DNA from 2 places in the Vibrio harveyi genome. Region 2 is predicted to be linked to the other one. Evidence: predicted binding sites of a transcription regulator. Region 2 holds the regulator's gene; the other holds the start of a gene.

Region 1 (16,582 bases), 1.6 Mb from region 2:
CCCGAAGATCGTGCTATTTTATCTGTCGATTTTCCCACAGTTTGTACAACCAGAACACATTCTTGAGCAGAGTATGATTCTAGGAGCACTGCAAGCAGGTATCGTGGCAAGTTGGTATTTATTCGTAATTTTCTTCGCAACGAAATTGAAAGTGCTGCTTACTTCTTCGAAAACCAGCAAGTGGTTGAACTACGTTAGCGGTGCATTATTTATCTCTTTCGGCGTAGGGTTAGCAAATACTCGGTTTTAGACACAACGAGTTTTTCTAAACGAACAAAAACACGCTCTTTGGCGTGTTTTCTATTTTATACCGTTTTAACTTACACCTAAGCCCCTCGAAGTGCTTATTTAAAGAGCACGACTTGGTTCAACAACGTATGTTCGGTGTCTTTTTATGTTAGCCAAATACCGCAGCCAACAATAAGATCACAACAAACAGTGCTGCGACTAAACCTAATAAATACGATAGTTTTCCGGTGCCACCTTTTGGTGCTTGATTACAACATCCCATCATTTTCTCCATCTTCTACAACTTGTTGGTCGTATCCAATCTAGACCTTCCCCCAAGGTGAGAGTCAAACATTGGCAAAAATCCGCTAAATTTCCATATTTTCGGTAATAAATAATTCGCTATAAACACATTTATTAATATGCATTTTTTAACTCAATTTTGTGTTTTTTGACCAGAGCAAACGATTAAATTGATTACGATTAAGCCACTGAGATTTCGGTTCATTTTTGGGTAAATACATACCATTTTTGGCTATATACCCACAGATTCTTGCAGCCCTACAATACGCCGGTCTTACTTGTAGCACGCGGGTTCGCATCCAGAACTCGTGGCTCAATCATTAAAGGTATCGAATGAGCAATATCGCCAAATCCGCCGTCAAACTCAGTGTCTTTTCTGTCATCATGATTACGGTTACGTCCGTCGACAGTATAAGGAACATTCCGGGTGCCGCCTTATTTGGTAGTCACGCCATCTCTTTCTTTCTATTGGCTGGTCTTTGCTTCTTCGTTCCAACCGCATTAGTTTGTGCAGAATTGAGTACCACTTATCCGCAACAAGGCGGTGTGTATTTATGGGGTAAAGAGACGTTAGGTCCAAACTTTGGTTTTGCGACCGTGTGGTATCAGTATGCCGAGAACATTGTGTACTACCCACCGCTCATTTCATTCATCGTCGCGACTGGTGCGTACCCTTTCTTCCCTGAACTGGCACAAAACAACATCTTTATGTTGATCATGATTAACGTGATTTTCTGGGCTCTGACCTTGGTCAACATCTTTGGTTTGCGTTTGTCTTCGCTCATCACCAATGTGTTTGGCACTTTGGGGCTTATCTTCCCTATCCTACTGATCATCGGCTTGGGCGGTTACTGGGCTTATACCAACCCTAGTGAATCGCATATCTCCCTTCGTCATGCGTCTGACTGGCTACCGGATTTCTCGCAAGATGGTATTGGTGCAGGCTTTACAGCAGTTGTGCTTTCTCTAACAGGACTTGAGATAACTACGTCTTACGCGAGTGAAGTCGACAATCCGCAAAAGACTTACCCTAAGGCGCTGATTGCTTCAACTGTGTTGATTTTAGTCTCTTTGACTGCATGTTCACTTTCCATCTCTTCCGTAGTATCGAGCGATCATTCCAGCTTGAGCGAGGGCGTAATTCTGGCATTCAAAGCGTTCTTTGATGATTTGAACATGTCATTCATGCTGCCAGTTATCGCACTTGCCATTGTGTTTGGCAGCTTAGCGAGCCTAAACAACTGGATCATTGCACCAACCAAGAGCCTACACGTCGCCGCAAAAGACCACTTCATGCCACTGACGCTATCAAAAGAAAATAAGAACCAAGCGCCGGTTCCACTTCTTTTGCTACAAGGTGCGATTGTGAGTGTGCTTTCTTTGGTGTTTATCTTGGTACCAAACGTGAACCAAGGCATGTGGCTATTGAATATTCTAATGACTCAGCTCTACATGGTGATGTACATCTGTATCTTCGTAAGCTTCTTGGTATCACGCCGTAAACATGCAGATATTGAACGTCCATTCCGCGTGCCTGGCGGCAAGTTCGGTATGATGTTAGTCGCAACACTTGGCTTGGTCAGTTGCTTAGTAACTATCTTCGTTTCATTCGATGTACCAGCAGGCATTAGTGCTCAAACTGGTGCTTACGCTTTGATTCTTGGCTTTATCGCCTTCAGCTTGCCAGCAATTGCAGCGGTGATGTACCGCAACCGTAAGCGTCGCCAACAAGGTCAATTGATTGAAGCGATGGCGAATTAATCTGATCAATGTTTCTTTAGATAGCAAAAAAGTGTTTCTTCAGATAACAAAAAGCCGCGAATCATTCGCGGCTTTTTTATTGATAAACTTTTGGATTAGTGACCGACCGTCTTAGACAGCAAGTTCACAATCATTACGCCAGTAAGAATAAAACCAATACCGACGATAGCTGCAAGATCGAGCTTTTGTCCGTATAGGAAGTAGCCAACCGCAGCAACAAGAACAATCCCTGCCCCACTCCAAATTGCGTACACAAGACCAACAGGCATACTTTTCACAGTGACAGACAATAGAAAGAAAGCGATGCCATAACCGATAATAACCACGGTACTTGGCATCAACTTGGTAAACTGTTCAGTTTTAGGAATAGAAGAAGTTGCAATCACCTCACACACGATAGCAATAGACAACGCAACCAATGGAGGCATAGAAACAAGCATTTTGAACATAAGGCAATCAACGCTCAATTAACCTGAACTCGATGACATATCGAATTTCTGAGCGGCGCATTATAATCAAAATCCGTCAGCGCGCTATAAAAAGTGATGCAACTCACATTTACGCAGGTGTAATAATCACACTCAAAAGTCAGAATCTTCCAAATTGATGACGCAACCAGGTGCATCTTTTCGTGCTGTGATCAAAGCGTCTGGGTCTGCATAAACGATATTATTCAGTCCAAGCTTTTGCATATCATCAATATGGTACATCCACGCCGCATCGTCGATATCACACCCTGCTTTGTGTAATTTCTCGCGTTTATTCATATGACCAAACATGGTGATCTTAGGGTTAACATCAACCAAGGCAAAAAACGCGTCCTCATGTTGACGCCATAAGCTGAGCGACTGTTGCCATTGCTCAAGCTCTTTCTGGTCAAAGCCGTCGACATCCCATTCATCTTGCATGGCACCGCCAAACCAAAGTACATCAGAATCTTTCATCACTAAGGTGCTCGGTGCTGCGGTTAATACATAATTCGCACAGGCAGACGCACATGTACCATTGACGATCAAATGGACTTGGTTGGTATAAACCCAGCGTCCAAGTTCCATAGCAGGACGATATTCACCAGAGTCACTGTCAATCATCATGGCAACCACACCATTTGGTTGAACATTTGCTAACTCAATAGCCTCTGTTACTTTCTCTGCTGTAATCTCACCGTTAAAGTAAAGAGTTCGTCCTTCCATATAAATCTCATTAGACAAACTGCATCCCGCTAATCCCGCGAGTGTGAGTGCGCTAAGCCACCTTTGCATATCCCTCTCCATGATCTTTGTTCCAAAACTGAAAGCCAACTTCAGATTAGTATTGGACAAGATGAATATAAGCGAGAGAGAAACTGGCACATTTTTGACCAACGTCAAAATATGCACACAGACACGCATGAAAAACTAAAAATACGCTAGCTAAAAAGGAGACTAAGGGCTTTTGACGGTACCTTCTAACGAACTTGAGTGAGCGTAACACTCGGAACTGTGTGCCCGCTCATCGAAATACCACTATTAGATCTGCTCTAAATGGTGAGGAAAGCCTGCAAGGAAATGAATTTGAAATGATCGCACTAATAACCGCCATCAACACTATCGACGACATTGGCTTCATTACCAACATTGGCTTGACCGCTACTTAAGTGATGTTGTTGAGCAAGCTCAAAGTAAATATGCATATCAATAGGTTCTGGTGTATTCAACAACATTTTACCGACTTCGCGTTGGAAGTGCCCATAATTACCGAGCTCTTGCGTTAAGCCCAACTGCTCGTAACTCGCGAGACTAGTAAACATCCCATACGCATATTGATAGCGCGTCATATCTCGATGTTTCTCGTGACCTAGCTCTAATAGCGCCTTATCAACTTCATCTGGTGAGTAGCTGTTCTTATCCCCAAACTCTCTAAGTAAAACATTAGGAACTTGATGTGCGATGCTCTGAATGGTCTCTTTTCTCTTAAAAATACCGAACATGATATCCTCCGCTGACGATGATTATCCAAACTGTGTACATAAGCACGAGTTGGTGAACCCTTTCGTGTTTTTAGTATTAGGGTTCAAAAATTATACTAACTCGATCTCATAATTGCCTTCAAACTCTACGCTCTGTGTTTCACAAAAATGTATTCAGAAATCTTGCAGCAATCACAGTTGGTAGTTTGTGTTTTCTTATCGACATGACCTGACAGCACTAAGCTAAATTTCATCGGCAGTCATGGAACATAGCGTGTCTTATTATTCGCCATTAGATGTATCAAGATGAGTTATCGATTTCTTGTCGTCGCTCAGATGTATACCCAAGTAATCTCTAAATGCTAGGTTCCGAGAGAATGACTTGGTTTGTAGACGCGGCGGCGATTTAAAGGTCTAGTGGGTCTAAGTCAAGAATCGGCAACGAGTCACTTGGGTTTACAACGCAAGCTTCTGCTGAGATTGAGCCATATGAAAAGAAATCCCGTTCAAAGTCACATTTCATGTCGACATCCGCAAGCAATTACGTTAGCTTTAGAAGTATAGACGTCTAAAAAGTTAAGCTTAGGGAGAGAAAGCCGTGCCAATTAGAATTCCAGATCAATTACCCGCTAGTGATGTATTAAGGACAGAAAACATCTTTGTGATGAGCGAGAGTCGAGCGGCGAGTCAGGAAATCCGCCCATTGCGAGTGCTTATTCTCAATTTGATGCCAAAAAAGATTGAGACCGAAACGCAGTTTCTTCGCCTACTTTCCAATAGCCCTTTGCAAGTTAATGTTGAGCTACTTCGAATCGACAATCGTCCAAGCAAGAATACACCGACTGAACACCTTGATACCTTCTACCGCCAGTTTGAGATGGTAAAAGGTAAAAACTTCGATGGTCTTATCATCACGGGAGCGCCGCTAGGCTTGGTTCAGTTCGAGGACGTCATCTATTGGGACCACTTGAAAACCATTATGGAGTGGGCAAAAGACCACGTCACTTCGACTCTTTACGTGTGTTGGGCAGCGCAAGCTGGTTTGAAGCTTCTCTACAACTTGCCAAAGAAAACACGTAAAGAAAAACTGTCCGGTGTATATCACCATAACATTCACCACCAGTACCATCCTCTTTTACGAGGCTTCGATGATACATTTTTAGCGCCGCACTCTCGCTATGCAGATTTTTCACCGGAGTTTTTAGAAGAGCACACTGATCTTGATATTCTCGCGACATCTGATGTTGCTGGCGTTTATCTGGCAACAACCAAAGACAAACGTAATGTCTTTGTGACCGGTCATCCTGAATACGATTCCCATACTCTTCATAACGAGTACATTCGCGATCTGGGTGAAGGCATGGAACCTGCAATTCCAATCAATTACTACCCAAATAACAATCCAGATAATCCGCCATGCGCGAGTTGGCGTAGTCATGGTCACTTACTATTCTCTAACTGGCTTAACTACTGCGTTTACCAACAAACGCCTTATGATCTGGACCACTTCAGTGAAGATGCATTTACGAAAGACGATTAAGTCGCTGAATTAGAATGTGAACTAAGCCGCCAACTGGCGGCTTTTTTGTATCAGTTTGCTAACCTGATCGCATAGTAATTTTTCCTCATTAGGCTTTTGCACTGTAATTCATATCATGCTCTGTGGAACAGGGACGCAGGAAAAATAAATGAAAATCGTAAAGCTTGGTGCAGCAGTTCTCGTCATACAGATGGGATTGATGGGATGTGTGACCGTAAATGAAGACGGTAAAAGCCCTGTCGTTAAAGCAGATCCTGTCGCTATGGCTGAATCACGTATCGCTTTAGGTCTAGGTTACCTTGAAAGCGGAAGTATGATTCGTGCTCACGATAACCTTCAACAAGCTTTAACCCATGCACCTAGCTATTACCGTGCACAACTCTCGATGGCGCATTATTACGAAACTGTCGGAGAAGATGTCAAAGCGGAACAAATGTACAAACGCTCATTACGCCAAAACGCGAAGAACGGAAACGTACTCAATAACTACGGCACATTCCTTTGTAAACAAGGGGAGTACAAACAAGCCGACAAAATGTTTAATCGTGCAATTGAGCAGCCTTATTACTACCTTATCCCTGCAAGTTATGAGAACGCCGGTTTTTGTGCGCTTAAGTCAGACGATGTAGAAAAGGCGAAATACTATTTCACTCGCGCAATCGATCATGACCCTCACCGTCCTAAGTCTATTCTTCAACTGGCTAAACTTGAAATCGATAGTGGCAACTACACCGATGCGCGAATTCGCTTAATGCGCTTTAACCAAATGTACGGTGTTAAAAAGCCTTCCCTTCGCCTCATGGTAGAACTCGAACGTGCAGCAGGAAACGAAGCGTTAGAAAAGAAATATCAGTACCAATTGGACAGAATGTCTTGATGGGTAGTGAACTCTATACTTCGCCCTGAGTCATTCATCCACCCTCCTCTCAGAATAACGATCTCCCTTTCATTCAGCAGCTTCTGTATCACACAGAAGCTCGTTGATTTTCCAACATAAACGAGTGTGATCGTCCCCACATTGCGATGATTCCCATTTGCGGTATGCAACCAGTTATTTATACATTCAAGCCTCAGTAAAAGGAAATTATATACAAGGTCAATGTTTATATCCAAGCGACCTCAAGATCCTTGGCTCAACGCGAATGACTTATGTATACAATTAACACAGATGTAAGGGAAACCATGTTTAAGTATAAAAACACAGCAGTATTGGCAGCTCTCCCTATTTTACTGTTACAGGGTTGTGGCGGTGGTGGAGACGGCACGACAACTGCCAGCAGCGCGGCTTGGACAGCAGGCGATTTTTCTCAATCAGCAAGTAGCTATGCCAATCAATGTAATAACGTAAGGACGGGGATTGATCCATACACAGGCAAAGCGTACCCGGACCAAGCTGGCTCAAGCATGTACGAAAAAATGTTCTTACGCGCTTTCAGCCACGAGACCTATCTATGGTATGACGAAATTCCAGATAATAATCCAAGCAACTATGCGTCTGTTTCCGATTACTTTAAGTCGCTAGTAACGCCAGCAAGAACCGCAACGGGTCAAAAGAAAGACCGTTTTCACTACATTCGTTCTTATGATGCTTTCATGAAATCTCAACAATCTGGTTTAGTGTCTGGGTTTGGCTTTAATTGGAAGTTTATTCAAGGGACAGAGCCACGAGATATTCGAATTGCCTACACCGAAGACAACTCTCCTGCCGCTCTTAAAGGTGTCGAGCGCGGCGACAAACTGATTAAGATTGATCACGTCGACGTGGTTAATTCACCACTTCAAACCGACGTTGATTACATCAACAACACCCTATTCTCTCCAAATAACAATCAAGACTACACCTTTACGTTTCTTGATAAGAACGGTGCTGTGAAAGTTGTCACCATCAAAGCGCAAGATGTAGCAACGTCTCCGGTTAAAAACGTTAAAGTATTCAACTACGGAGATAAGACGGTTGGCTATATGCAGTTCAACGCATTCGAAGCAACAGCTCAACAACCATTAATAAATGCGTTTAATCGCCTGTCTTCGTCGAATGTCGACGAAGTCGTGATGGATTTACGTTACAACGGCGGCGGTTTGATTTGGCAGTCGGCACAAGTCGGTTACATGCTATCGGGGGCGAATCAGAATCAAGTCTTTGGGCAATTGGTTTACAACGACAAAATCACAAAGTCAGGTCAAGGCGGTAAAGTTTACAATTTCGTTGATAAAGAAATTAACTGGGCGACAGGCAGATTAACAAGCAAATCTTTGCCGACATTAAGCGCCAAACGTGTTTATGTCCTAACCACCGACAACACAGCGTCTTCAAGCGAGCTTCTGATCAACGCACTTCGTGGTATCGATGTCGACGTAATTCAAATCGGAACAACGACCACTGGTAAACCTTACGGGTTTTCGCCTGAAGCAAACTGTGGCAGCGTTTACTACACTATTCAGTTTAAATCGATCAACGCAAAAGGCTTTGGTGATTTTGCAGATGGCTTCATCCCTACGGCAAAAAATCTTGTATCGTCTAATATTGGTATAGATGACAAAGTGGAAGGCTGTGTTGTGGCAGATGACATGAATGCACCGTTAGGCGATATCTCTGAAGGTATGCTTTCTGCCGCTCTCAACTATATGACGACAGGTAACTGCCCTGCTGCGCCTTCAGTGGCTCCTGCTCCTAGAGCAATGCCAATGCTAGGTGGTACTCCACTTAATCAAGGGATTGATCCACTTCGACAAGAGGCTATTCATGTCAACATTAACTAAAACAATGACCTTGCTTACCGGAGCGGGTATGAGTGTGATGCTATTGGGTTGCTCATCATCAAGTAACAACGATGATATGGTGAACGCATTGAGCATCAAGACTTCTGGTGACACAGTAACAGAGATTCAGCGCGCAATAACTACGATTCAAGGCAATCAAGTTCCACCCAAGATCGCGTCAAATACGTTTGAAACCAACTCTCATCTTTTGATCGTATCTGGACAATTAATGGATGAGCAAGGTGTGTCATTGAACGGAGCTGAAACCGAGTTGCCTGATCAATATACGTTGCAACTACGAGGTGAAGATTGCGGAGTGTATTACGAGAAGAGCGATAAGTTTATTCCTCTGACCAACATACAGTGTCGACCAAATCCGATTCAGGACTAAGTAAAAAGCACGCTGTTACCTCATGTACGTACCAGCGTGCTTTTTTCGTTCTAAGCCTTCAAATACGTTGAAGCACTTCCCACTGTTTCGCTTATAAGAAATGGAAAGTCACGTTACCCGTGATACTACTTACGGTGTCACTGTCACCATTGATATCAACACCGAAAGCTTGATAGCTCGCCCCAACAGAGATGTTATCTAACAAGAAGTACTCTGCGCCGACACCATACATGTAAGACACACCATCGTCTTTATCTAGGTTGCTTAAGTTGCCATTGTATTCAACGTTAAAGGCGTTGATGCCACCTTTCGCGTAAACGTGCAGAGGACCAAAGTCGATACTTGGTTTTGCCGCAAGATAGAAGGATGAGAGATCCACATCACCACGGCTACCCGCTAAATTTAAATCTACCTTGCCATGGTTGAAGTAACCCACTTCGAGACCAATGAGCGGCAAGATGCCAGTACCCACATGTACGCCATAAGTCGTATCGTTTTCGCTGTCGATATCAGACTGACCGATTTGACCACCAGCATAAATCCAAGAGTCAGCAAACGCGGAAGATGAGCATAGCGCCAAAGCCAATAACGAGAGTTTTGTTTTCATAGTTATACCTTTCCTGTTCGATTCCAGAACGGAACATCACGTGATGCATAGTCAGGTAATTACTATATGCGAAAGATTGATGGTTTTAAGGTCAAGAAACGAATAATTTTTGTTCAATGTCTATTTGTGTGATTTACAGACAAAAAAACACCGGCATATTGCCGGTGTTTATCAAACCTTCGAAAGACTCGCCGATTATAGGAAGTGCAGTGTCGCGTTTAGAGAGAACGTACCGATGTCGTCTTTGCCCGCTGTGTAGTTCATGTAGCTTGCGCCAACAGACATAGGACCGAAAATGAAGTATTCCGCACCTACACCGTACATTAGATCTAGATCATCGTCATCTTTGCCGCCAGATACTTTCTTATCCCACTGGTGAATACCGCCTTTCGCGTAAACGTGCAGAGGACCGAAGTCGATGCTTGGTTTAAGCGCTGCATAGTATGAAGTCAGCTTAGTTTCTTGACCTGCAATCTTGAATTCACCGTGCTGAGTAATACCTGCTTCGATACCGATAATTGGCAGGATACCTGTACCTACGTGCACAGAGTAAGACGTGTCTGTTTCACCTTTGAAGTCAGACTGACCTACAGAAGCACCACCATAAATCCATGAATCTGCCATTGCTGCAGAAGAAGCACTTAGAAGTGCCACTGCCAATAGAGTTTTCTTCATCATCAACCTTTACTCTTTATTATTACCCACTTCTGCGTCACGCAGAGGTTGGTACTGCAAACATAAGGGAGGCGAACCATTGCCTCCCTTATGACTTAAAAACACTTGTGGGAAAATATTTGCAATTACTGTACCAATCGCGTCTATCACTGGACAAACCATTGATTAGTCATTAAACCCCACAAGAAAAACTGCCGCTATTGTACTGATCGATCAGCAAGCATCAATCGCATTTTTGACTCGTTTATCAGAAACCGGATACGGCGTGCCCAATTGTTGAGCAAAGAAGCTCACTCGAAGCTCTTCGATCATCCAACGGATCTCTTTCACGTTCTCTGGAATCACCATACCTTTCGGAATTTTGTTGAGCAGCTCTTTGTAGTCGCTCGTAACGGATTCCACTTTCAGCATGTGCAAACGGTCTTTGTTTGGATCGATCGGCAGCTTCTCCATACGACGCTCAATCGCACGCATGTAACGCAGAATATCTGGCAGGCGTTTCCAGCCACACTCTGTCGCGAAGCCTTTGAAGATCAATCCTTCGATTTGTGCTTTGATGTCCGATAATGCGAACGCCATGGTGAAATCGATCTTGCCTTTCAACTTCTTATTGATATTGAAAGCGGTCGTCAGGATGGTTTCCACTTGCTGTGCAATGTCCACCACCGTATCACCAAGCTCAGCACGAACGTGTTCTTTCAGTGCGTCAAACTTCTCTGGCTCCCAAACCAAACCGCCCTGCTCTTCGATAAGCTTATCGACACCACACGCGATACAGTCATCAATCAGATCCAACACTTTACCGTAAGGGTTAAAGTACAGACCCAGCTTCGACTTATTCGGTAAGTTAGAGTGCAGGTATTTAATTGGCGACGGCACGTTCAACAAGATCAGACGACGCTGACCCGCTTGCATTGCCGTGACCTGTTCGTATTCGGTCTCGTACAGTTTGATTTCAACACTGTCTTTGGCATCCACAATCGCTGGGTACGCCTTAACGTCGTAACCACCGCGTTTTTGTTGGTATACCTTAGGCAGTTCGCCAAAGCTCCACGTATGCAGACCTTCTTGCTCGATGTCGTCATCCGCAACTTTTGAAAGGGTTTCTTGAACTTTGTCTTTCAAACTCTCTTTCAATTCGTGAAGGTCTTTGTTTTCCTTCAACTTGCGATTTCTATGGTCAACCGCGCGGAAAGTCACCTTCAAGTGCTCCGGAATTTGATCCATATTCCAATCTTCGCGCAGAACTTCTACACCCGTCATTCGACGTAGCTCTTTCTCTAATGAGTCCAGTAGCGGCGCTTCCATCGGTGTTGCACGAGCTAAGAAAGCATCGGCGTAGTTTGGCGCAGGAACAAAGTTCTTACGCACTGTCTTCGGCAACGATTTAATCAAACTCACTACAAGCTCATGGCGTAAACCTGGGATCTGCCAGTCAAAACCCGCAGGCTCGACTTGGTTCAAGATCGGCAGCGGCAAGTGTACCGTCACACCGTCACTGTCATCACCCGGCTCAAACTGGTAGCTCAGCTTAAGTTTCAGGTTGTTTTGATGCCAGAAGTTCGGGTAATCCAAATCGGTAACGTGGCTTGCATCGCCCTTGAACAGCATCTCTTTCTCGAAGTTCAGCAGTTCTTTGTTGTCTTTCGATGCTTTCTTCCACCATGTATCGAAGTGTTTGCCAGAGACCACTTCAGTGCCAACGCGTTGGTCGTAGAAATCAAACAGTTCATCGTCATCCACCAAGATGTCACGGCGACGAGATTTGTGTTCAAGCTCTTCCACTTCTTGAAGAAGCTTACGGTTTTGCTTGAAGAACGCGTGCTTGGTTTCCCACTCACCTTCCACCAGCGCACTACGAATGAACAGCTCACGACTGACGGTTGGATCGATACTGCCGAAGTTCACCAAACGCTTCGGTACAATTGGCACGCCGTAAAGCATCACTTTCTCGTGTGCCATGACTGCTGCACGTTTCTTCGACCAATGCGGCTCGCTGTAGCTGCGCTTAATCAAGTGCTTCGCTAATGGTTCAATCCACTCAGGCTGAATCTTAGCAATGATGCGACCCCAAAGTTTTGAGGTTTCCACCAACTCAGCAGACATGATCCACTTAGGCTGTTTCTTGAATAGACCTGATGCAGGGAAGATATGGAACCGAGCGTTACGCGCGCCTTGGTATTCATTCTTCTCTTGATCTTTCATACCGATGTGTGACAACAAACCGACCAAGATTGAGCTGTGTACGCCATGGTAAGACGCAGGCTCATCGTTCAGTTTGAATTCCATTTCACGCATCGACTGGTGAATTTGGAAGTACACATCTTGCCACTCACGCACGCGCAAGTAGTTCAAGTAATCTTGTTTACATTGCTTGCGGAACTGGTTACCCGTCAGCGCTTTTTGCTGCTTCTGGATGTAGTTCCACAGGTTCACAAACGTCAGAAAATCTGAGTCTTCATGGAAGAAACGTTTGTGTTTGTCATCTGATGATTGCTGCTTGTCACTTGGACGCTCACGCGGGTCTTGAATCGACAGTGCCGCCGCGATGATCATCACTTCTTTCAATGCGCCTTGCTTTGGTGATTCCAAAACCATACGTGCTAGACGTGGGTCGATAGGAAGGCGTGCAAGTTGACGACCAATGCTAGTTAGGCGTTTCTTCGATTCTTTCGCATCAGAGTTGATTGCACCTAACTCTTCTAGAAGGCGAACACCGTCTTGAATGTTACGTTTGTCAGGCGCTTCTACAAATGGGAAGGCTTGAATATCGCCCAAACCAAGTGCGGTCATCTGCAAGATAACCGACGCTAGGTTAGTACGCAGGATCTCAGGATCGGTAAACTCCGGACGTGACTCAAAATCTTCCTCTGAGTACAGACGGATACAGATACCCTCTTCCACACGACCACAACGACCTTTACGTTGGTTCGCACTCGCCTGAGAAACTGGCTCGATTGGAAGACGCTGAACCTTAGTACGGTAACTGTATCGGCTGATACGCGCCGTACCTGGGTCGATAACGTACTTGATGCCCGGAACCGTCAACGAGGTTTCTGCTACGTTGGTTGCCAGTACAATGCGGCGACCAGCATGAGGTTGGAAAATCTTGTTCTGTTCACCCGCCGACAAACGCGCGTAAAGCGGCACAATCTCCGTGCTCTTTAGATTGCGTTTAAGCAGTGCATCAGCGGTATCACGGATTTCACGCTCACCGTTCATGAAGATCAGGATGTCACCTAAGCCTTCATCGCACAGTTCGTCTACCGCTTCGAAGATACCTTCAAGTTGGTCACGATCATTATCGTCATCACCACTTAGTGGGCGGTAACGCGTTTCTACTGGGTAAGTACGACCTGACACCTCAATGATTGGCGCGTTGTTGAAGTGTTTTGAAAAACGCTCAGGGTCGATGGTTGCCGACGTGATGATCACTTTCAGATCAGGACGACGTGGTAGCAACTCTTTCAAGTAACCCAAGATGAAATCGATGTTCAGGCTGCGCTCGTGCGCTTCATCGATAATGATAGTGTCGTATTGGTTCAAGAAACGGTCATGCTGAATTTCAGCCAGCAAGATACCGTCCGTCATCAATTTGATTTGGGTATTTTCAGAGATCTGATCGTTGAATCGAACCTTGTAACCAACAAACTCACCAAGCTTGGTTTCCATCTCTTCAGCAATACGGTTTGCAACCGAACGCGCCGCAAGACGACGAGGCTGAGTATGACCAATCAGACCGAACTTACCACGACCAAGCTCAGCACAGATTTTTGGTAGCTGAGTGGTTTTACCTGAACCGGTTTCACCCGCAACGATAACCACTTGGTTCTCTTCAATCGCTTTCGCAATGTCGTCGCGTTTTTGGCTGACAGGCAGGATTTCAGGGTATTCAATCGTTGGTTTGTAGCTACTGCGTTGCTCCACAACCATCATGGATTTGGCGATGTCTAATGCGATTTCATCAAACACAGCGTTACGCGCTGCGTCTTTTTTGATTTTGCTTGCACCAGAGATTCGTTTACTCAAGCGGAAGCGGTCACGCATCATGCACTGGTTAAGCGCCTTGCGCAATGACGCCGCGTTGTTTACTTGAGCCTGAGGCGCAGCATTCTGAGAAGCTTGTGCTTGAGATGCATTAGCCTGCTTCGCTTTGGCATTTTGCGCACCATTTGACGGTGTCGCTTGCTCTTCAGCGGGATTCTTTTTTGAGGGCTGTGACGAAGTCAAAGCGTTTCCTATTCTTTTCATTACATAAAACTGCGCGGATTGTAGCACATAAGGGCTAGAACAAGATAACGGAAAGCAGCTTCAAGCAATCATTCAATTTTTTCGAACAACTTAAGCGAATCCATCGGGTTTTGAGTCGATGGGCATTGACTATAATGCATCACATAGCCGAAAGCACTTATTAAAGGAAATCCATATGTCTCGTGTACTAGCTCTTAAATCAAGCATCCTTGGCGATTACTCTCAATCAAACAAACTGGTTGAAGACTTCATCAAAAATGTAGACCAAGATAAGCTAACTGTTCGTGACTTAGCTGCAAATCCACTGCCAGTTTTAGACTTTTCAGTTGCGATAGCACTTCGTGCAACAGAAGATCTTTCACAAGAGCAGCAAGCAGTGGTTAACCTATCTGATACCTTGATTGAAGAAATTAAAGCAGCAGATACTTTGGTTATCGCAGCACCAATGTACAACTTCACGATTCCAACCCAGCTTAAAAACTGGATTGATTTGATTGCTCGTGCAGGCGTGACATTCAAATACACAGAAAATGGCGTTCAAGGTCTGATTGAAGGTAAGAAAGCAATCGTAGTCACCACACGTGGCGGTCTTCATAAAGACTCACCAACCGACAGCATGACACCATACCTGCGCACAGTATTAGGCTTTGTTGGTATCACGGATGTGGAGTTTGTCTACGCAGAAGCGCTAAACATGGGCGAAGACGCAGCAGCGAAAGGCATTTCAGACGCGCAAAGCCAATTGGCAACCTTGGTGTAAGATTAAATAGAATTGAATACAAACAAAAAGGGATTGGTTCGCGCCAATCCCTTTTTTATCGTTTTAAGTCAAAGCTGATCATGCTGTTGTAGCAGCTTTGCGCGCATTGTCCGCAACCTTTGCACTTGGCGGCGTCAATTTTAGGTTTGACATCATCTTGCCATTGCAAAGCATCATATTGGCAACTGTCCTCGCAACTGCCGCAATAACCGTATAAGTTTTCGCAGCTGTTCGAGATAGTTGCTATCAAGCCTGTAGACTCTGTTTGGTTTGAAAGTGCTAATGTAGGGCACGCCGACTTACACGCGCCGCATAAATCACATGCCGAGTAACTGATGTCTAACGCGGCAACGCCATCAACCATTTCTATGATTTGGCTCGGACATGCAGAAGCGCATTTTCCGCATCCATCACATAGCCTTGTGAACATCGACTCTTCCACCGCATACGGCGGTCTCGCTTTAACACGAGGCTCTTGAGCTTGCTCTACTGGCGCGCGACGAAATGAAAACAGGCGTCGCTTGCTTAGATCAACCGATTCAGACTGGCGCATCCGAGTAATCTCTCTTTACTAGCACAACGACTTGGTATTGCTCACTCAAGGATTGAAGCAATTCTTCAGTAAGGTTCGACAGTTTTGAGTAAGGCGCAAGAGTCACTGCTTTTTTGAAGCGCTTGTTGAAAAAGCCAAACCATGTCATCAAGTGCTCGCGCAACATTTCAGCCGCCAGTTTTTGTTGATCAGTTTCAATCAACATGCCTAACACCATCAGCATCAAGCCGATCTGGTCTTCTGGCTCACGTTGGTCAGATTCCAAAGCAAAACCACAACGCTGCAAGAAGTAACGATATTCAATGGTTGATTCACCAAACAACACCGCTTCTTTATCCAGATAAGCCGACCCCCAAGGTGGCGCTGGCATCTCACCAATACCCGCAAACATGCGATCGTGCTCCATTTGCAGTGCCTCTTCGCTCTCGCTCTGAAAGCTACGCAGCATGTCATTGAGCGCTTCGATTGGCGTATCAGTATTGCTCAACAACGTATCGAGATTTGCCGCTGGGTAATCTTTTGGTTGGTAGTAAAACAGTGCACCAAACAGCTTAAGAACGATGCTGGTATCTTGTGGTTCAAGTTGAGAAATTTGCATGAAGTACCTTTGATGACTGGTGTTTTTATTCTTCGATTAAGTAAAACGGAAAAGAGGTGGGACGAACACTCGCCCCCCTCTGCTAATTGTTATCAGTACAAATAATGGTTATCAGCACAAATAATGGTTATCAGCACAAATAACGGTTATTAGTACAAACCAGATGTAAAGTGCATGCCGTAGAACACGTTGCGACCCAGAATCTCT
Region 2 (16,582 bases):
TGAAGACGAAGAAGAGCACGTCGATTGGCTTGAAACGCAACTGGGCTTGATCGAAATGTCTGGTATCGAAAACTACCTACAAGCGCAATACGTTGATGAAGAGTGAGATTATATTTCGCTGTTTTCTCGCTGAAAGAAAGTGATTAAAAGTGCACCTGATCTGTCTATCAGGTGCCAATCATAGATATCTGGTCTAATCTCTTACATTATTACCTTTTTTAAGGATATCGCTCGCAATCTTGCCTATGAAGATTGACTTCTATCCTTTAGAATTTATTCCCCCTTACCGAAAAAATAACAAAAGAGAAACGATCCATGTCTGAAGACAATCGCCAAGAAGTCACCCCAGAAGAAGAACGCCGCCAACAAGCATTGGACTACCATGCGTACCCAACCCCAGGAAAAATCGCAGTAGAGCTGACTAAGCCAGCTGAAACTGCTAACGATCTTGCTCTGGCATACAGCCCTGGTGTTGCAGAGCCTGTACGCGAAATCGCACAAAATGCTGACAATGTGTACAAATACACGGCGAAAGGCAACATGGTTGCGGTTATCTCTAACGGCACGGCTATTCTTGGTCTTGGTAACCTTGGTCCGCTAGCTTCTAAACCAGTAATGGAAGGTAAAGCGCTGTTGTTCAAACGCTTTGCTGGTCTAGATTCAATTGATATCGAAGTGAAACACCGCACGATCGACGAATTTGTCGACACAGTAGCAAACATTGCAGATACTTTCGGTGGTATTAACCTAGAAGATATCAAAGCGCCTGATTGTTTTGAGATTGAAAAGCGCCTTATCGAACGCTGTGATGTACCTGTATTCCACGATGACCAACACGGCACTGCAATCGTAACGGCTGCGGGTATGCTGAACGCAATTGAGCTGCAAGGTAAGAAGCTAGAAGAATCAACCATCGTTTGTCTTGGTGCTGGTGCTGCGGCAGTGGCATGTATGGAGCTGTTGATCAAATGTGGCGCAATGCGTGAGAAGATCTACATGCTGGATCGTAAAGGGGTGATCCATACACGTCGTGACGACCTAAACGAATACAAACAGTTATTCGCAAACAACACAGATAAGCGTACGCTGGAAGACGTGATTGAAGGTGCGGATCTGTTCTTGGGTGTATCAGGTCCAAATTTACTACCTGCAGAAGCATTGAAGCTGATGGCAGATAAGCCTGTTGTGTTCGCATGTTCAAACCCAGATCCAGAAATCAAACCAGAATTGGCTCATGAAGTGCGTGATGACTTGATCATGGGCACTGGTCGTAGCGACTACCCGAACCAAGTAAACAACGTTCTGTGTTTCCCATTCATCTTCCGTGGTGCATTGGATGTTCGTGCGAGTGAAATTAATGATGAAATGAAGCTTGCGGCAGTCGATGCGATTCGTGAATTGGCAAAAGAGCCAGTACCAGAAGCTGTATTGAAGGCAGCTGGCGTAGACAAGCTAGAGTTTGGCTCTGATTACATCATTCCAAAACCAATGGATCCACGTCTACTACCACGCGTAGCAAAAGCGGTTGCTCAAGCTGCGGTTGATTCAGGTGTAGCGCGTATTGAGATGCCAGAAAACTACATGGCGGAGTAAGCCAAAGTCATTTCTGACAGCAAAGAAAAGGGACGCGATGGCGTCCCTTTTTAGTTTGGTCTGAAACTGTCCCCGGTGCAGCCTCATCGTGTTGACGAATTTGTAAGCAATTATTCTTCGTCAAACGCTTCGAATTCGATGCCCATTGCCGTCATCAGCGCTTTTGCTTCTGTAGGAATATCATCTGGGCGGTCTTTACGAAGGTCTTCATCAGTTGGCAGTGGTTGCCCTGTGTAAGCATGTAGGAATGCTTCACATAGTAGCTCACTGTTAGTCGCATGGCGTAAGTTATTGATCTGGCGGCGAGTTCGCTCATCAGTCAGCACTTTTAAAACTTTTAGCGGGATAGAGACGGTAATCTTTTTTACTTGTTCGCTTTTTTTACCGTGCTCAGCATACGGGCTAATGTATTCGCCATTCCAGTCAGCCATTGCGCACCTTCATTAATGTAATAAGTTAGAAAAATAAATATAGGTGCTGATTTTAGCTGCATTTACCGCCATAAGCAAAGACATATGGACGTCTAGAAGTGTTGACGTCTTATTTTTAGACAAGTAAAGTGAGGTTAATAGTTAGGGAAGAGTGTTAATCAATTGAGCAATACAAGCTAGATATAGCGCATTCCCATTTAGATGTCACCACCCGTGAAAGGATACACCCATGAGCACCCGTAAGCCTGCGACCATTGCTGTACGCACTGGTATCGAGTCAGACAGTCAATATCACGCTGTTGTACCACCAATCTACCTTTCTACTAACTACGGCTTCCCCGCGTTTGGTGAAGTTCCACAATACGACTACACACGTTCTGGTAACCCAAACCGAGGCTTGTTAGAAAAAGCATTGTACGAACTTGAGTCAGGTAAAGGAGCGGTTGTCACTAACTGCGGCACATCGGCACTAAACCTTTGGGTATCGGCGTTTCTTGGACCTGATGACTTAATTGTTGCACCGCATGATTGCTACGGCGGTACGTATCGTCTGTTCAATACTCGCGCCAACAAAGGCGACTTTAAAGTGCAGTTTGTTGACCAGTCGGATCAGCAAGCGTTGGCTGCGGCGATTGCGAAAAAGCCAAAGCTTATCTTGTTAGAAACTCCGTCAAACCCACTCGTACGCGTTGTTGATATTGCGGCTGTGTGTGAGAAGGCAAAACAAGTTGGCGCTTTAGTCGCAGTGGACAATACCTTTTTGACACCTGTGTACCAAAAGCCTTTGGAGCTTGGTGCGGATTTTGTTATCCACTCAACAACGAAATACATTAATGGTCACTCTGACGTGATTGGTGGTGTGGTGATCACTAAGAGCGAAGAGCATGCTGAAGAGTTAGCATGGTGGGGTAACTGCATTGGTGCAACGGGTACGCCATTCGACAGTTACATGACGCTTCGAGGAATTCGTACGCTGGGTGCGCGAATGCGAGTTCATGAAGAAAGCTCTCAGCAAGTGTTGGCGTATTTGCAAACGCAATCTTTGGTAGCGAAGATTTATCATCCAAGTTTGCCAGAGCATCCAGGCCATGACATCGCGAAGAAGCAACAATCGGGTTTTGGTTCTATGCTGAGCTTTGAGTTTGCTGGCTCATTTGAGCAGCTAAAAGTGTTTGTTAAAGAACTTGAACTCTTCTCTCTTGCTGAGTCGCTAGGTGGTGTAGAAAGCTTGATTTGTCACCCTGCGTCAATGACGCATCGTGCGATGGGTGAAGAAGCTCTGGCTGAAGCTGGTGTTTCTCAACAGTTACTGCGCTTATCTGTTGGCTTAGAAGATGCCCAAGATCTGATTGCTGATCTTGAGCAAGCATTTGCGAAAGCTACACAGTAATTGGGAGAGGTAAGGTCATGACTGTACAACGTCAGCTGCATAAATTTGGTGGTAGCAGCTTAGCGAACCCAGAATGTTACCAACGTGTGGTGGGTATTCTTAAAGAGTATTCAGCAGAAAATGATTTGGTGGTGGTATCGGCTGCAGGGAAAACCACTAACCGCTTGATCGAGTTTTTAGAAGGGCTGGATAAAGACGGTCGCATCGCACATGAAGCGCTACAAAACTTGCGACTGTTCCAGACAGAGTTAATTGAAGCTTTATTAGAAGGAGAAGCGCAAACGCAAGTGCTTGCTTCTCTTCAAGATGAATTCAGTACCTTAGCTGAGTTAACTGCGCCACTTACGGAAGCGCAAAAAGCAGCAGTGCTTGGGCATGGTGAAGTATGGTCGTCACGCTTACTGGCTGCACTGTTATCACAACAGGATCTTCCAGCGGTAGCGCAAGATTCTCGCGCCTTTTTACGCGCAGAAGCTGGAACGCAGCCAGAAGTCGACCGAGCTCGCTCTTATGCACTTATCAAAGAGGCGTTAACTCAACATAGCCACAAGCGTGTCATCATTACAGGCTTTATGGCGCAAAATGAAGTGGGTGAAACAGTACTGTTGGGGCGTAACGGCTCAGACTATTCAGCAACGGTGATTGGTGCATTGGCTGAGGTAAACACCGTGACCATCTGGAGTGATGTTGCTGGCGTTTACAGTGCAGACCCACGTTTAGTGTCGGATGCTTGCTTGTTGCCGTTGCTGCGTTTAGATGAGGCGAGTGAACTTGCGCGTTTGGCTGCGCCAGTGCTGCACAGTCGTACGCTACAGCCAGTTGCTCAAAGCACGATGGATTTGAGCCTCAAATGCAGCTATCAACCTGAATCAGGCTCAACGCGTATTGAGCGCGTATTGGTTTCAGGTCGCGGTGCTAAAATCATTACGTCTCTTGATGAAGTGTTGTTGGTTCAACTGTCTTTTATCCATGGTCATGATTTTGAGCGAGCGCAGAAAGAAGTTCTGCAAGCTTTAAAGCGTGCTCAATTGGAACCATTAGCATTTGAAGCACAACAAGATCAGCAAACTTTGCGTTTGGCGTATACCGCAGAGATTGCTGGCGGTGCATTAACTTATCTACAAGAGTTAGCCGTTGAAGCAGAAATCAAGCTTAAAGAGGGTTACTCACTTTTAGCGGCTGTTGGTGCCGGAGTGACGAAAAATGCAAATCACTGTTTTGGCTTCTATCAACAACTTAAGCATGCGCCTGTTGAGTTTATTTCAGAGACGGAATCAGGTTTGAGCTTGGTAGCAGTACTACGCCGTGCAGAAGTCGAAGAGTTGGTACAACGCATTCATAGTCAGTTGTTTCAAGCGCAAAAGCGTGTAGCGGTTGCGTTGTGTGGTAAAGGTAACATTGGCTCAAGTTGGTTATCGCTGTTTGCAGAGCAAAAAGAAGAGCTCGAAAAACGCCATGGTATGAGCTTTGATTTAGTAGCGGTTGTTGATAGTCAAACGTATTGGTTTGATGAAAACGGGATTGATGCAGCAACAGTTGCTCAGCGCTTTGATGATGAAAGCATCGAGAATGATGGCAACTGGTTGACGAAGCTCGGCGCGATACAAAACTTCGATGAAGCAGTCGTACTTGATGTCACGGCGAGTAAAGAGTTGGCGACACGTTATGTGGAAATTGCGCAGCAAGGTATTCACTTGATTTCAGCGAACAAAGTGGCAGGCTCGGCGGACAGTCAATATTACCACCAAGTACAAGACGCCTTTGCTAAAATTGGTCGTCATTGGCTTTATAACGCTACGGTTGGTGCAGGGTTACCGATCAACCATACTGTTCGAGACTTGCGTGAAAGCGGTGATGATGTCGTCGCACTATCGGGTATTTTCTCCGGTACGCTATCTTGGTTATTCCAGCAGTTTGATGGCTCAGTGCCGTTTGCTGAACTGGTCGATTTGGCATGGCAACAAGGTTTGACAGAGCCTGACCCTCGCTCTGATTTAGATGGCTCTGACGTGATGCGTAAGTTGGTTATCTTGGCTCGTGAATCTGGTTTGAGTATTGAACCAGAGAGTGTGAAAGTGGAATCACTTGTACCAGAAGAGTTGCGAGAACTGAGTCTAGACGCATTCTTTGACCAAGGTGATATTCTAAGTGAGATTCTACAAGAGCGTCTAACCAAGGCTCAGAAAAATGACCAAGTATTGCGTTATGTAGCGCGTTTAGAGCGTAATGGCAAAGCAACGGTGGGTGTTGAAGCATTATCACGTGAACATGCACTGGCAAACTTACTACCGTGTGACAATATCTTTGCTATTGAGAGTAAGTGGTACAAAGACAATCCATTGGTTATTCGAGGTCCAGGTGCTGGTCGTGAAGTCACGGCTGGTGCGATTCAATCTGACCTTAATCGCCTAGCTGGTTTGTTTTAAATTTCACCGAAACAATTTTTGCGAACGACAACAAAACCTCGGACTATCTCCGGGGTTTTTTATTATTTAGATAATGCCATACTGAATTGGGAAGTTCGGCTAGGGATTGGTCATAAAGGAACTTGAACTATCCTCATTATGAACTTGAGAAAAATTCATAATCACAAGGTTGACATTAAATCGCATTCAATACATTCTGTAGACATATAGACGTCTAAACGTCGATTTGAGGAATTTTGATTTCGTGGTGGAGTTGCCACAGGGAGAGTAAGATGGGATACACGCATGCAGGGCACATCGATGCCTTAAACCAGAATATCGCTGAACTATCAGACAACATCAACGTCTCATTTGAGTTTTTTCCACCAAGCAGTGAGAAGATGGAAGAAACACTGTGGAACTCAGTGCATCGTCTTAAAACTCTTCAACCAAAATTCGTTTCTGTCACATACGGCGCAAACTCAGGCGAGCGTGACAGAACCCATTCGATCATTAAAGAAATCAAAGCGGCAACAGGTCTTGTGGCTGCACCTCACCTAACGTGTATCGACGCAACTCGTGATGAATTGATCGACATTGCTGACGATTACTGGAATAACGGTATCAAAAACATCGTAGCGCTACGTGGTGATATTCCACCGGGTGGTGGTGCGCCAGATATGTACGCATCGGATTTGGTAGAACTGCTTAAAGCGCGTCACGATTTCGATATCTCAGTAGCGGCATTCCCAGAAGTTCACCCTGAAGCAAAAAGTGCTCAATCGGATCTGCTGAATCTAAAGCGTAAAGTTGACGCAGGTGCAAACCGCGCGATTACTCAGTTCTTCTTTGATGTGGAGTCTTACCTGCGCTTCCGTGACCGTTGTGTAGCGGCTGGTATTGATGTCGAAATTGTGCCGGGTATCTTGCCAGTATCGAACTTCAAACAAGCATCTCGCTTTGCGGCGCAGAATAATGTGAAAGTACCAGGTTGGATGAGCAAGCAGTTTGAAGGTTTGGATGATGATCCCGTGACGCGTCAGCTGGTTGGTGCAAGCCAAGCAATTGATATGGTTCGTGTATTAAGCCGTGAAGGTGTAAAAGATTTTCACTTCTACACATTGAACCGTGCAGAGATGACTTATGCACTTTGCCACACTCTAGGTGTTCGTCCACAAGTTGCAGTAGGGGCTTAATGCGCCTTCCCCAGATAAACAAAAGGCTTGCCCATCGGCAAGCCTTTTTCGTTTCATTTAAAGTGACGAATTAGCCGATCACTTCAAGTTCTGTTAGTACTTCTTCTGCCCAGTTAATCCAAGCTTCACGTAGCATTAGGTTACGACGAAGTGTTAGACGCTCAAGACGTGCTTGCTTGTCTAGTGTTGATGGCGTTGCGTAGTACGCTGCTTCGATTTCTTTGTAGTGAGAAACGAGCTTACGAGACTCTTCTACAAGTTCAGAAAGCTGGTCACGGTACGGTGCTGCTGGCTGCACGGCACAAGCCATTAGCTTAGCAGAGAATTCGTCACGTACAGTTGGGTGTGCAGTTGGTTGATCGAACCACTCGCCCAATGCGCTACGACCTGCGTCAGTGATTGAGTAAACCTTACGATCTGGTTTGCCTTCTTGAGGTTCTAGTACGCAAGTAACCAGCTCTTTCTCAGCCATCTTGTTAAGTTCACGATAAACTTGTTGATGGCTTGCTTTCCAGAAGTAACCGATGCTAGCTGAGAATTCTTTAGTGATGTCGTAACCGGTAGCGTCGCGAGTGCTAAGTACAGTTAGAATTACGTGTGGTAATGACATGTCTTCAATCCAAATGGTCAATAAACTTGTAAACAAGCTAGCTACACTTTCATTTGCGTTCTTAATGACGCTTGAGTTTTTTATGTGTAGATAGCACCAACAATGTTGGTCCTGTCACCTTAAAGCCGTTTATCACCTAGAGTGATGGTGTTTCCACCGAGCTGGAGCCTATTTGATTGGACTTGTGAGCTTCCAGCAGGCAAGTAGTATATAAATAATAAGCATGAAGTGGAATAGTAGGACAAAATTACCCAAAAAAACTAATAAAATACTCAATAGTGTTTTTTGGTAGTGAAATATCTTGTTGTGTAGAGACTTTTTGTTTTCTATTTGGATTAATAATCTAGGTCGGTATTGTTCGAATAGTGGAAGTGATTAGTAAATAACAATAAAGGCTGAGATTTCGCTCAGCCTTTTAGTCAACTTTATGTAATCAGATTAACCTGTATTACGCATGCCTGCTGCAATACCTGCAATCGTCACCATCAATGCTTCTTCTAAATTGGCAGAAGCTTCTTCAGTTTGACGAGTTCGGTATAGCAACTCGGCTTGAAGCATGTTCAATGGCTCAACGTAGATGTTACGTAGGCGAATAGATTCTAGACCCCAAGGGTCGCTTTGCATTAGGTTCTCGTTGTTCTCTACGTTTAGTACCGACTTGATATCACGCTGGAGTTGCTCACGTAGTCGATCACCTAATGGTAGAAGTTGATTCTCCACTAGGCGTTGATCATAGTAGCGAGAGATTTCCATGTTGCACTTGGTGTACACCATCTCAAGCATGCCTAGACGAGTAGAGAAGAACGGCCATTCACGACACATCTCTTCCAGTAGCGCCTGATGACCTTTGTCTACAGAGTACTGAATAGCCTCACCTGCGCCTAACCATGCTGGCAGAACCAAGCGGTTTTGGCTCCAAGAGAAGATCCATGGAATCGCACGCAAGCTTTCTACGCCACCGTTTGGATTACGTTTCGCTGGTCGTGAACCAAGTGGCAGTTTACCTAGCTCAAGCTCCGGTGTTGCTTGGCGGAAGTAAGGCACGAAATCTGGCTCGCCACGAACTACACTACGGTATGCTTCGCAGCTTACTTCTGACAAGACGTCCATTAGGTCACGCCACTCTTGCTTAGGCTCTGGTGGCGGCAGTAGGTTTGCTTCAAGGATTGCACTCGCGTACAGGTTGAAGCTATTAACTGCTACATCAGGTAGACCCAACTTAAAGCGGATCATCTCACCTTGCTCTGTTACACGCAGACCACCTTTTAGACTCTTAGGTGGTTGAGACAGTAGTGCTGCATGAGCAGGTGCACCACCACGACCAATCGTACCGCCACGACCGTGGAATAGTGTGAGTTCTACGCCTTCTTCTTCTGCAACCTTAACCAGTGAATCCATCGCGTGGTATTGCGCCCAGCCTGCTGACATTACGCCTGCGTCTTTTGCAGAGTCAGAGTAGCCGATCATCACCATTTGGTGGTTTTGGATAAAGCCGCGGTATAGGTCGATACCCATCAGCTGCTTGATTACCGCTTCTGCGTTGTTCAAATCGTCTAGCGTTTCGAACAGAGGACACACGTCCATGCGGTAAGGGCAACCTGCTTCTTGAAGTAGTAGGTGTACGGCAAGTACGTCAGAAGCGGTACGCGCCATTGAGATAACGTAAGCACCGAATGCTTCGCGAGGTTGTGCTGCAACAATCTTACAGGTATCCAAAACCTCTTTAACTGGTTCCGATGGTTCCCAGTCACGAGGCAGAAGAGGGCGCTTAGATGCGAGTTCGTTAGTTAGGAAAGCTACCTTATCTTGCTCGCTCCACTGTTCGTAGTCACCGATACCTAGGTAGCGAGTCAGTTCAGATAGAACGTCGGCATGACGCGTACTTTCTTGACGGATATCGAGACGAACTAGGTGGATACCGAATGCTTTAACACGGCGTAGTGTATCCAGCAGTGAGCCGTTAGCAATCACGCCCATGCCACATTCGTTTAGTGATTGGTAACACGCGTAAAGTGGTTCCCAAAGCTGCTCTACTTTTTGTAGCGGCGCTTTGACTGCCAGTTTCTGACCGTGAACTTTTGCGTCGAGAATGTCTTTTGTTTCGTTCAGTAGCGAACGTAGCTGTTTAAGGATCGCACGGTATGGTTCGTGTTGATCTTCACCCGCAAGCTCTCGAACTTTGTCGTTACACACTGTCATTGACAGTTCGCTGATCAGTTCGTTGATGTCGTTGAGGTATAGGTCTGCCGCTTTCCAACGAGACAGAAGCAGTACTTCACGAGTTACGCTGTGAGTTACAAATGGGTTACCGTCGCGGTCACCACCCATCCAAGATGAGAAGTGCACAGGGCGAGCATCAATCGGTAGACCTTCGCCAAGGTATGATTTTAGACGGTCGTTCATTTCACGTAAGAAGTCAGGTACGGCTTCCCATAGTGAGTTTTCTACTACAGCAAAGCCCCATTTGGCTTCATCAAGCGGTGTCGGGCGCTGTTGACGAATAACGTCAGAGTGCCAGCTTTGAACGATAAGTTGCTCAAGACGGCGTTCAGTTTTCTTACGCTCTTTGAAAGAGAGGTCGCTCAGCTCTAGCTTAGATAGACACTCGTTGATCTTTACAAGCTTGTTGATCATAGTGCGACGAGTGATTTCAGTTGGGTGTGCAGTCAGAACTAATTCAATGTTCAGATCGCGAACCGCTTGTGCCGTGTCTAGCTTACTCACATCATTTTGCACTAGTTTTGAGAACAGCGAATTAATTGCGTCAGGTTCGCAGATATGCTCTTCACAATGGCGTGAAATGGTGTGGTATTGCTCAGCAATATTGGTCAGGTTTAGAAATTGGTTGAACGCGCGGGTCACTGGCGTCAATTGCTCATCTGGTAAGCTTTTAATTTCTTCTATTAAGCTTTCTCTGTCAGCGTTATTTCCAGCTTGAGCCGATTTGGATAATTTACGAATGGTTTCCACTTTCTCGAAGATTTCTTCGCCATGAGCATCACGAATCGTGTTACCCAGAAGGTGGCCCAACATGCGCACATTGCTTTTAAGTGCGGCGTATTTCTCGTTCATTGTCATCCTGCCTCGTAAAAAAACTACATCCATTGTCCTTGTTAAGACTCCAATCTAGCGAAAATAACCAGTTCTAGTCAAATAAAGCAGAGTAAGTTTGCAATTATTCCGCTGCTGACCTGATTTAGAGCAAAATTAGGTCAGCTTATGCCACTCGAAGTGAAAATTAATTACAAAATTGCCGCTTAAAGAAGGATATAGCGTGCTAGAAGAATAGTGGCGAAGATAACAAAATGCAGCTCAATCGAGCTGCATTGTGAGGAAAGTACAGAATGCGACTAACAACAATATTTCACCATCGCACGTGATAACACGTCGATGGTTGGGTCGATAAAGTCGAAAGAGAGGAACTCATCTGGTTGATGAGCTTGATCAATTGAACCGGGACCTAGAACTAAGGTTGGACACAGTTGCTGCAGAAATGGCGCTTCAGTACAGTAGTTGACGGTTTCTGAGCTGGTTTGACAGATCTCTTCAACACCACCAATAAATGGGTGATCGTGTTGACATTCGTAGCCCGGAATTGGCTCGTGCAAGGGAATAATTTCTAATCGCCCTGGCCATTTCGCCTCGACTTCTTTCAATGCTCCGCGCAGCATGTTCTCTAAACCATCAAGGCTAATACCAGGAAGAGGACGAACGTCATAATGCAGTTCACAGCAACCGCAAATACGGTTTGCGCTGTCACCACCATGGATATGACCAAGGTTTAGGGTAGGGCTTGGAATAGCAAAACCCGGATGGTGATACTCTTTAACCAATTTGTCGCGCAGTTGCATCATGGCAAACATGACTTCATGCATTATTTCAATTGCGTTGACGCCGAGCGCAGGATCAGACGAATGACCGGACTTGCCTGTTACGCGAATGGCATTTGCCACATGCCCTTTATGACCTCGAATTGGTACGAGGCTGGTGGGTTCGCCAATGATGCAGTAATCCGGCTTAAAAGGCGCATTCTCAGTGAAATGACGGGCACCTAGCATGGTGGTTTCTTCATCACAGGTCGCCAATACATAAAGCGGCTTGGTTTGCTTACTCCAGTCGATTTTCTTTACCGCTTCATAAATGAAGGCAAAGAAGCCTTTCATATCAGCAGTACCCAAACCGTAAAAGCGGTTGTCTTTTTCGGTCAGCTTATGTGGGTCAAAACTCCAACGTCCTTCATCAAATGGCACTGTGTCGCTGTGACCTGCGAGAAGTAAGCCGCCTTCACCGTCACCCATACGTGCGATCATATTGTGTTTGCCTGGTTCCACTTCGATCACTTCAACACTAAAGCCAAGATCTTTAAACCAAGATGCCAGCTTCTCGATCACTTTGGCATTGCCTTGATCCCAACTTGGATCGGTTGAGCTTATCGAAGAGGTACTGATCAGTCCTTCATAGACCTCTAGAAAACTTGGTAATTGCATGGATTCTTCAATTCTCCTGTTGACAGACAGAGCACAAAAATGTAAAACACATATTAAATCATATTTATTGAATAAAAAATCAAAATAAAGCAAAAATTAAATATGAATAATCACTTTGAGCCTTAAGTATATGGATGTCATGTAATGCTAAAAACCACGATTATCGGAGCCAGCGGCTACACCGGCGCAGAGTTGGCTTTAATGGTCAACAAACACCCTGAACTCAAGCTATCAGGTTTATACGTTTCCGCCAATAGCGTAGATGCAGGAAAGAATATTGCTCAATTGCACGGCAAGTTAGCGGGTGTGATTGATATGCCAGTTTCGCCGCTGACTGACCCTGAGCAGGTTGCTCAAGCGTCAGATGTGGTCTTTCTGGCTACAGCACATGAAGTGAGCCACGACTTAGCTCCTATCTTCTTAGAGGCGGGATGTCAGGTATTCGATTTATCTGGTGCATTTCGTGTGAAAAGCGAAGGCTTCTACGACACCTTTTATGGCTTCGAACATCAATATAACAACTGGCTAGATAAAGCAGCATACGGCTTAGCAGAGTGGAACCAAGAATCAATAAAAACCACTCCTTTGATTGCAGTGGCAGGTTGCTACCCAACCGCTTCACAGCTTGCAATCAAACCTTTATTAGAACACGCATTACTGGATACCAACCAATGGCCTGTGATTAATGCAACCAGTGGTGTATCAGGTGCAGGGCGTAAAGCTTCCATGGTTAACAGCTTCTGCGAAGTGAGCTTGCAACCTTACGGTGTCTTTAACCATCGTCACCAACCCGAGATTGCTCAGCATTTGGGTTGCGATGTGATTTTCACGCCACACCTAGGCAACTTTAAGCGCGGCATTCTTGCCACTATCACGATGAAATTGGCGCAAGGCGTGACGGAAGCACAGGTGGCACAAGCGTTTGAACAAGCTTACCAAGGCAAGCCAGCGGTTCGCCTTAAAGGTGATGGTATTCCACGTATTCAGGATGTCGAAAATACCCCTTTCTGTGATATCGGATGGAAGGTACAAGGCGAACACATCATTGTGATTTCGGCGATCGACAACCTACTTAAAGGTGCATCGAGTCAAGCGATGCAATGTCTCAATATTCATTACGGTTACCCAGAACTGACAGCGTTGCTGTAGTCGTTGAAAGAGGGAAATGCGATGACGCAAACCAATCAAGCTCCTTTAGTCATTAAGCTCGGTGGTGCAGCTCTATCTTGCACTCAAACCTTAAGCCAACTGTTTGGCGCCATTGCGGCTTACCAAAAGTCGGCACAGCGACAAATCGCCATCGTTCATGGCGGTGGCTACCTAGTTGATGAGTTGATGGCAAAGCTTCAGCTTGAAACCGTAAAGAAAAACGGTCTTCGCGTGACGCCTTATGAGCAAATTCCTGTGATTGCAGGCGCGCTTGCAGGCACAGCAAACAAATTGCTTCAAGGTCAAGCGATTGCGGATGGTCTGAATGCAGTGGGTCTTAGTCTCGCTGATGGTGGGTTATGTCATGTTGAAGAACTTGACCCAGAGCTAGGCGCTGTAGGCAAAGCATCACCGGGTGATTCAACCCTATTACAAGCGGTGCTAAACGCAGGTGCACTGCCGATCATCAGCTCAATTGGTCTGACTGAAAAAGGTCAGATGATGAATGTGAATGCTGACCAAGCTGCGGTTGCTGTGGCCGGAGCATTGGATGCGGAGTTAGTGCTTCTGTCTGATGTGAGCGGTGTACTCGATGGCAAAGGGCATTTGATCAAAACGCTATCTGAGCAAGAAGCCGATGCATTGATCAAAGGGCAAGTGATCACCGACGGCATGATCGTCAAAGTTAAAGCCGCTTTGGAGGCCGCCAATGATCTTGGTCGTCCTATCGAAGTCGCGACATGGCGTTACCCAGAGAAACTGACCCAGCTATTCGCGGGTGAAAGTATTGGAACGCAGTTTCTGCCGCAATAAAGCAGAAGCAAAACAGTTAAAGAATTCAACATTAGGAAGTGGTTGGCACTGACCGCCGAGAGCAGCGCCAGTTAAGTTTGGAGAAAAAACATGAGCAAAGTGAACGTAAATAAAGTGGTAGTCGCATACTCAGGCGGTCTAGATACTTCAGTAATCATCCCGTGGCTAAAAGAGAACTACGACTGTGAAGTGGTGGCTTTCGTTGCCGATGTTGGTCAAGGTGCAGAAGAGCTAGAAGGCATTGAAGCAAAAGCAAAAGCTTCTGGTGCTTCTGAGTGTTACATCGCTGACCTGAAAGAAGAAATGGTCGCGGACTACATTTTCCCGACACTAAAAACCGGTGCTTACTATGAAGGTAAATACCTACTAGGTACATCAATGGCGCGTCCAATTATTGCTAAAGCGCAGGTTGAAGTCGCACGTAAAGTGGGCGCAGACGCGCTGTGTCATGGCTGTACAGGTAAGGGTAACGACCAAGTACGTTTTGAAGGTGCATTTGCAGCACTAGCACCAGATCTGCATGTTATTGCGCCTTGGCGTGAATGGGATCTAGTGAGCCGTGAAGAGTGCTTAGATTACCTAGCAGAGCGTAACATTCCTTGTTCAGCATCTCTTACTAAGATTTACTCGCGTGATGCGAACGCATGGCACATTTCTACTGAAGGTGGCGTTCTAGAAGATACATGGAACGCGCCAAATGAAGATTGCTGGGCTTGGACTGTAGACCCAGAGCAAGCACCGAATGAAGCAGAAACCGTGACGCTAAAAGTAGCGAAAGGTGAAGTTGTTGAGGTAGATGGTGAAGCGATGACACCATATAACGCGTTGGTTTACCTAAACGAAAAAGGTGCGAAGCACGGTGTTGGTCGTATCGATATTGTCGAAAACCGTCTAGTGGGAATGAAGTCTCGTGGTTGTTACGAAACTCCGGGGGGCACCATCATGATGGAAGCACTGCGTGCGGTAGAGCAACTGGTGCTGGATAAAGCGTCATTTGAATTCCGCGAGGAGCTTGGTCTGAAAGCATCACACCTTGTTTATGATGGTCGTTGGTTCACGCCGCTATGCAAGTCTATTCTTGCGGCTTCTGAAGAGCTCGCGCAAGACGTGAATGGCGAAGTGGTTGTGAAGCTTTACAAAGGTCACGCAACGGTAACGCAAAAACGTTCGGATAACAGTTTGTACTCTGAAGAGTTTGCTACTTTTGGTGAAGATGAAGTTTATGACCAAAGCCATGCTGAAGGCTTTATCCGTCTTTACTCACTATCAAGCCGTATCCGTGCGCTGAACAGCCAGAAAAAATAAGCCAATTTAACGTCTTATAAGATAAGAGACCTGCCACTATTGGCAGGTCTTTTTGGTTTTTGCTGACCTTATTGGCATAAAGATAAAATAGTCATGAATAAATATGTAAAAATATTGAATTTCTACTTTATTTTTATCTACGATTATCGTAACGTTGAGGCATAAGAAAAAGTGAGCAAATGACCACCGATTTGGTCAACACTTAATGAATAACACGTTAGCGTAAGCAATAGTCATCAGGAGAGACGCAATGGCATTATGGGGCGGAAGATTTACCCAAGCGGCAGATACCAGATTTAAAGACTTCAACGATTCGTTGCGTTTCGATTACCGATTGGCCGAGCAAGATATCGTAGGCTCAATTGCGTGGTCTAAAGCATTGCTGTCTGTTGACGTGTTATCTGCAGATGAACAACAAAAGCTTGAGCTAGCACTAAATGAACTCAAGCTTGAAGTGATGGAAGACCCACATCAAATCTTACGTTCAGACGCTGAAGATATCCACTCTTGGGTCGAGCAGCAACTGATCAATAAAGTTGGTGACCTAGGTAAAAAGCTACACACGGGACGTTCTCGTAACGACCAAGTTGCAACCGATCTCAAGCTTTGGTGTCGTCAGCAAGGTCAACAACTGTTGATTGCACTTGATCGCCTACAGACTCAAATGGTTGGCGTTGCTAAGCAGCATCAAGGTACTGTTCTTCCTGGTTATACGCACTTACAACGTGCTCAGCCTGTGACGTTTGCTCACTGGTGCTTGGCTTATGTTGAAATGTTTGAGCGTGATTACTCACGTCTGAACGATGCGCTAAAGCGTTTGGATACGTGTCCACTCGGCTCGGGTGCGCTTGCGGGGACCGCTTACCCTATCGACCGTGAAGAGCTGGCTCACAACCTTGGTTTCCACCGTGCGACACGTAACTCGCTAGACTCGGTTTCTGACCGTGACCATGTGATGGAGCTGATGTCTGTGGCATCTATTTCGATGTTGCACCTATCTCGCTTGGCAGAAGACATGATCTTCTACAACTCGGGTGAGTCTAACTTTATTGAACTAGCCGATACCGTGACGTCAGGCTCTTCGTTGATGCCACAAAAGAAAAACCCAGATGCATTAGAGCTTATTCGTGGCAAGACAGGTCGTGTATACGGCGCGCTTGCTGGCATGATGATGACGGTGAAAGCGCTGCCACTGGCTTACAA

The links. The regulator MetJ, encoded in region 2, represses methionine synthesis genes. The targets are predictions, from matches to a motif close to TTAGACNTNTANANGTCTAA.
Region 1: the regulator MetJ is predicted to act here: its motif matches at 4,793-4,812, upstream of metA (homoserine O-acetyltransferase MetA).

What each region holds. Positions count from the first base shown of each region.
Region 1 is NZ_CP125875.1:1,574,192-1,590,773, forward strand. Features, by position in the region: gene QMY49_RS07705 (LysE family translocator) at 1-250, shown strand, start outside; gene QMY49_RS07710 (hypothetical protein) at 398-523, opposite strand; gene QMY49_RS07715 (APC family permease) at 865-2,292, shown strand; gene QMY49_RS07720 (DMT family transporter) at 2,388-2,720, opposite strand; gene QMY49_RS07725 (hypothetical protein) at 2,874-3,554, opposite strand; gene QMY49_RS07730 (DUF6559 family protein) at 3,860-4,261, opposite strand; gene metA (homoserine O-acetyltransferase MetA) at 4,839-5,780, shown strand; gene pilW (type IV pilus biogenesis/stability protein PilW) at 5,929-6,657, shown strand; gene QMY49_RS07745 (S41 family peptidase) at 6,963-8,540, shown strand; gene QMY49_RS07750 (hypothetical protein) at 8,524-8,931, shown strand; gene QMY49_RS07755 (outer membrane beta-barrel protein) at 9,023-9,538, opposite strand; gene QMY49_RS07760 (outer membrane beta-barrel protein) at 9,734-10,213, opposite strand; gene hrpA (ATP-dependent RNA helicase HrpA) at 10,427-14,464, opposite strand; gene QMY49_RS07770 (FMN-dependent NADH-azoreductase) at 14,640-15,224, shown strand; gene QMY49_RS07775 (4Fe-4S binding protein) at 15,280-15,777, opposite strand; gene QMY49_RS07780 (TorD/DmsD family molecular chaperone) at 15,764-16,375, opposite strand; gene QMY49_RS07785 (dimethyl sulfoxide reductase anchor subunit family protein) at 16,525-16,582, opposite strand, start outside.
Region 2 is NZ_CP125875.1:3,419,352-3,435,933, forward strand. Features, by position in the region: gene bfr (bacterioferritin) at 1-106, shown strand, start outside; gene QMY49_RS16205 (malic enzyme-like NAD(P)-binding protein) at 316-1,593, shown strand; gene metJ (met regulon transcriptional regulator MetJ) at 1,704-2,024, opposite strand; gene QMY49_RS16215 (O-succinylhomoserine (thiol)-lyase) at 2,254-3,414, shown strand; gene QMY49_RS16220 (bifunctional aspartate kinase/homoserine dehydrogenase II) at 3,432-5,840, shown strand; gene metF (methylenetetrahydrofolate reductase) at 6,113-7,015, shown strand; gene QMY49_RS16230 (PadR family transcriptional regulator) at 7,086-7,625, opposite strand; gene ppc (phosphoenolpyruvate carboxylase) at 8,064-10,697, opposite strand; gene argE (acetylornithine deacetylase) at 10,976-12,112, opposite strand; gene argC (N-acetyl-gamma-glutamyl-phosphate reductase) at 12,257-13,261, shown strand; gene argB (acetylglutamate kinase) at 13,283-14,074, shown strand; gene QMY49_RS16255 (argininosuccinate synthase) at 14,165-15,379, shown strand; gene argH (argininosuccinate lyase) at 15,630-16,582, shown strand, end outside.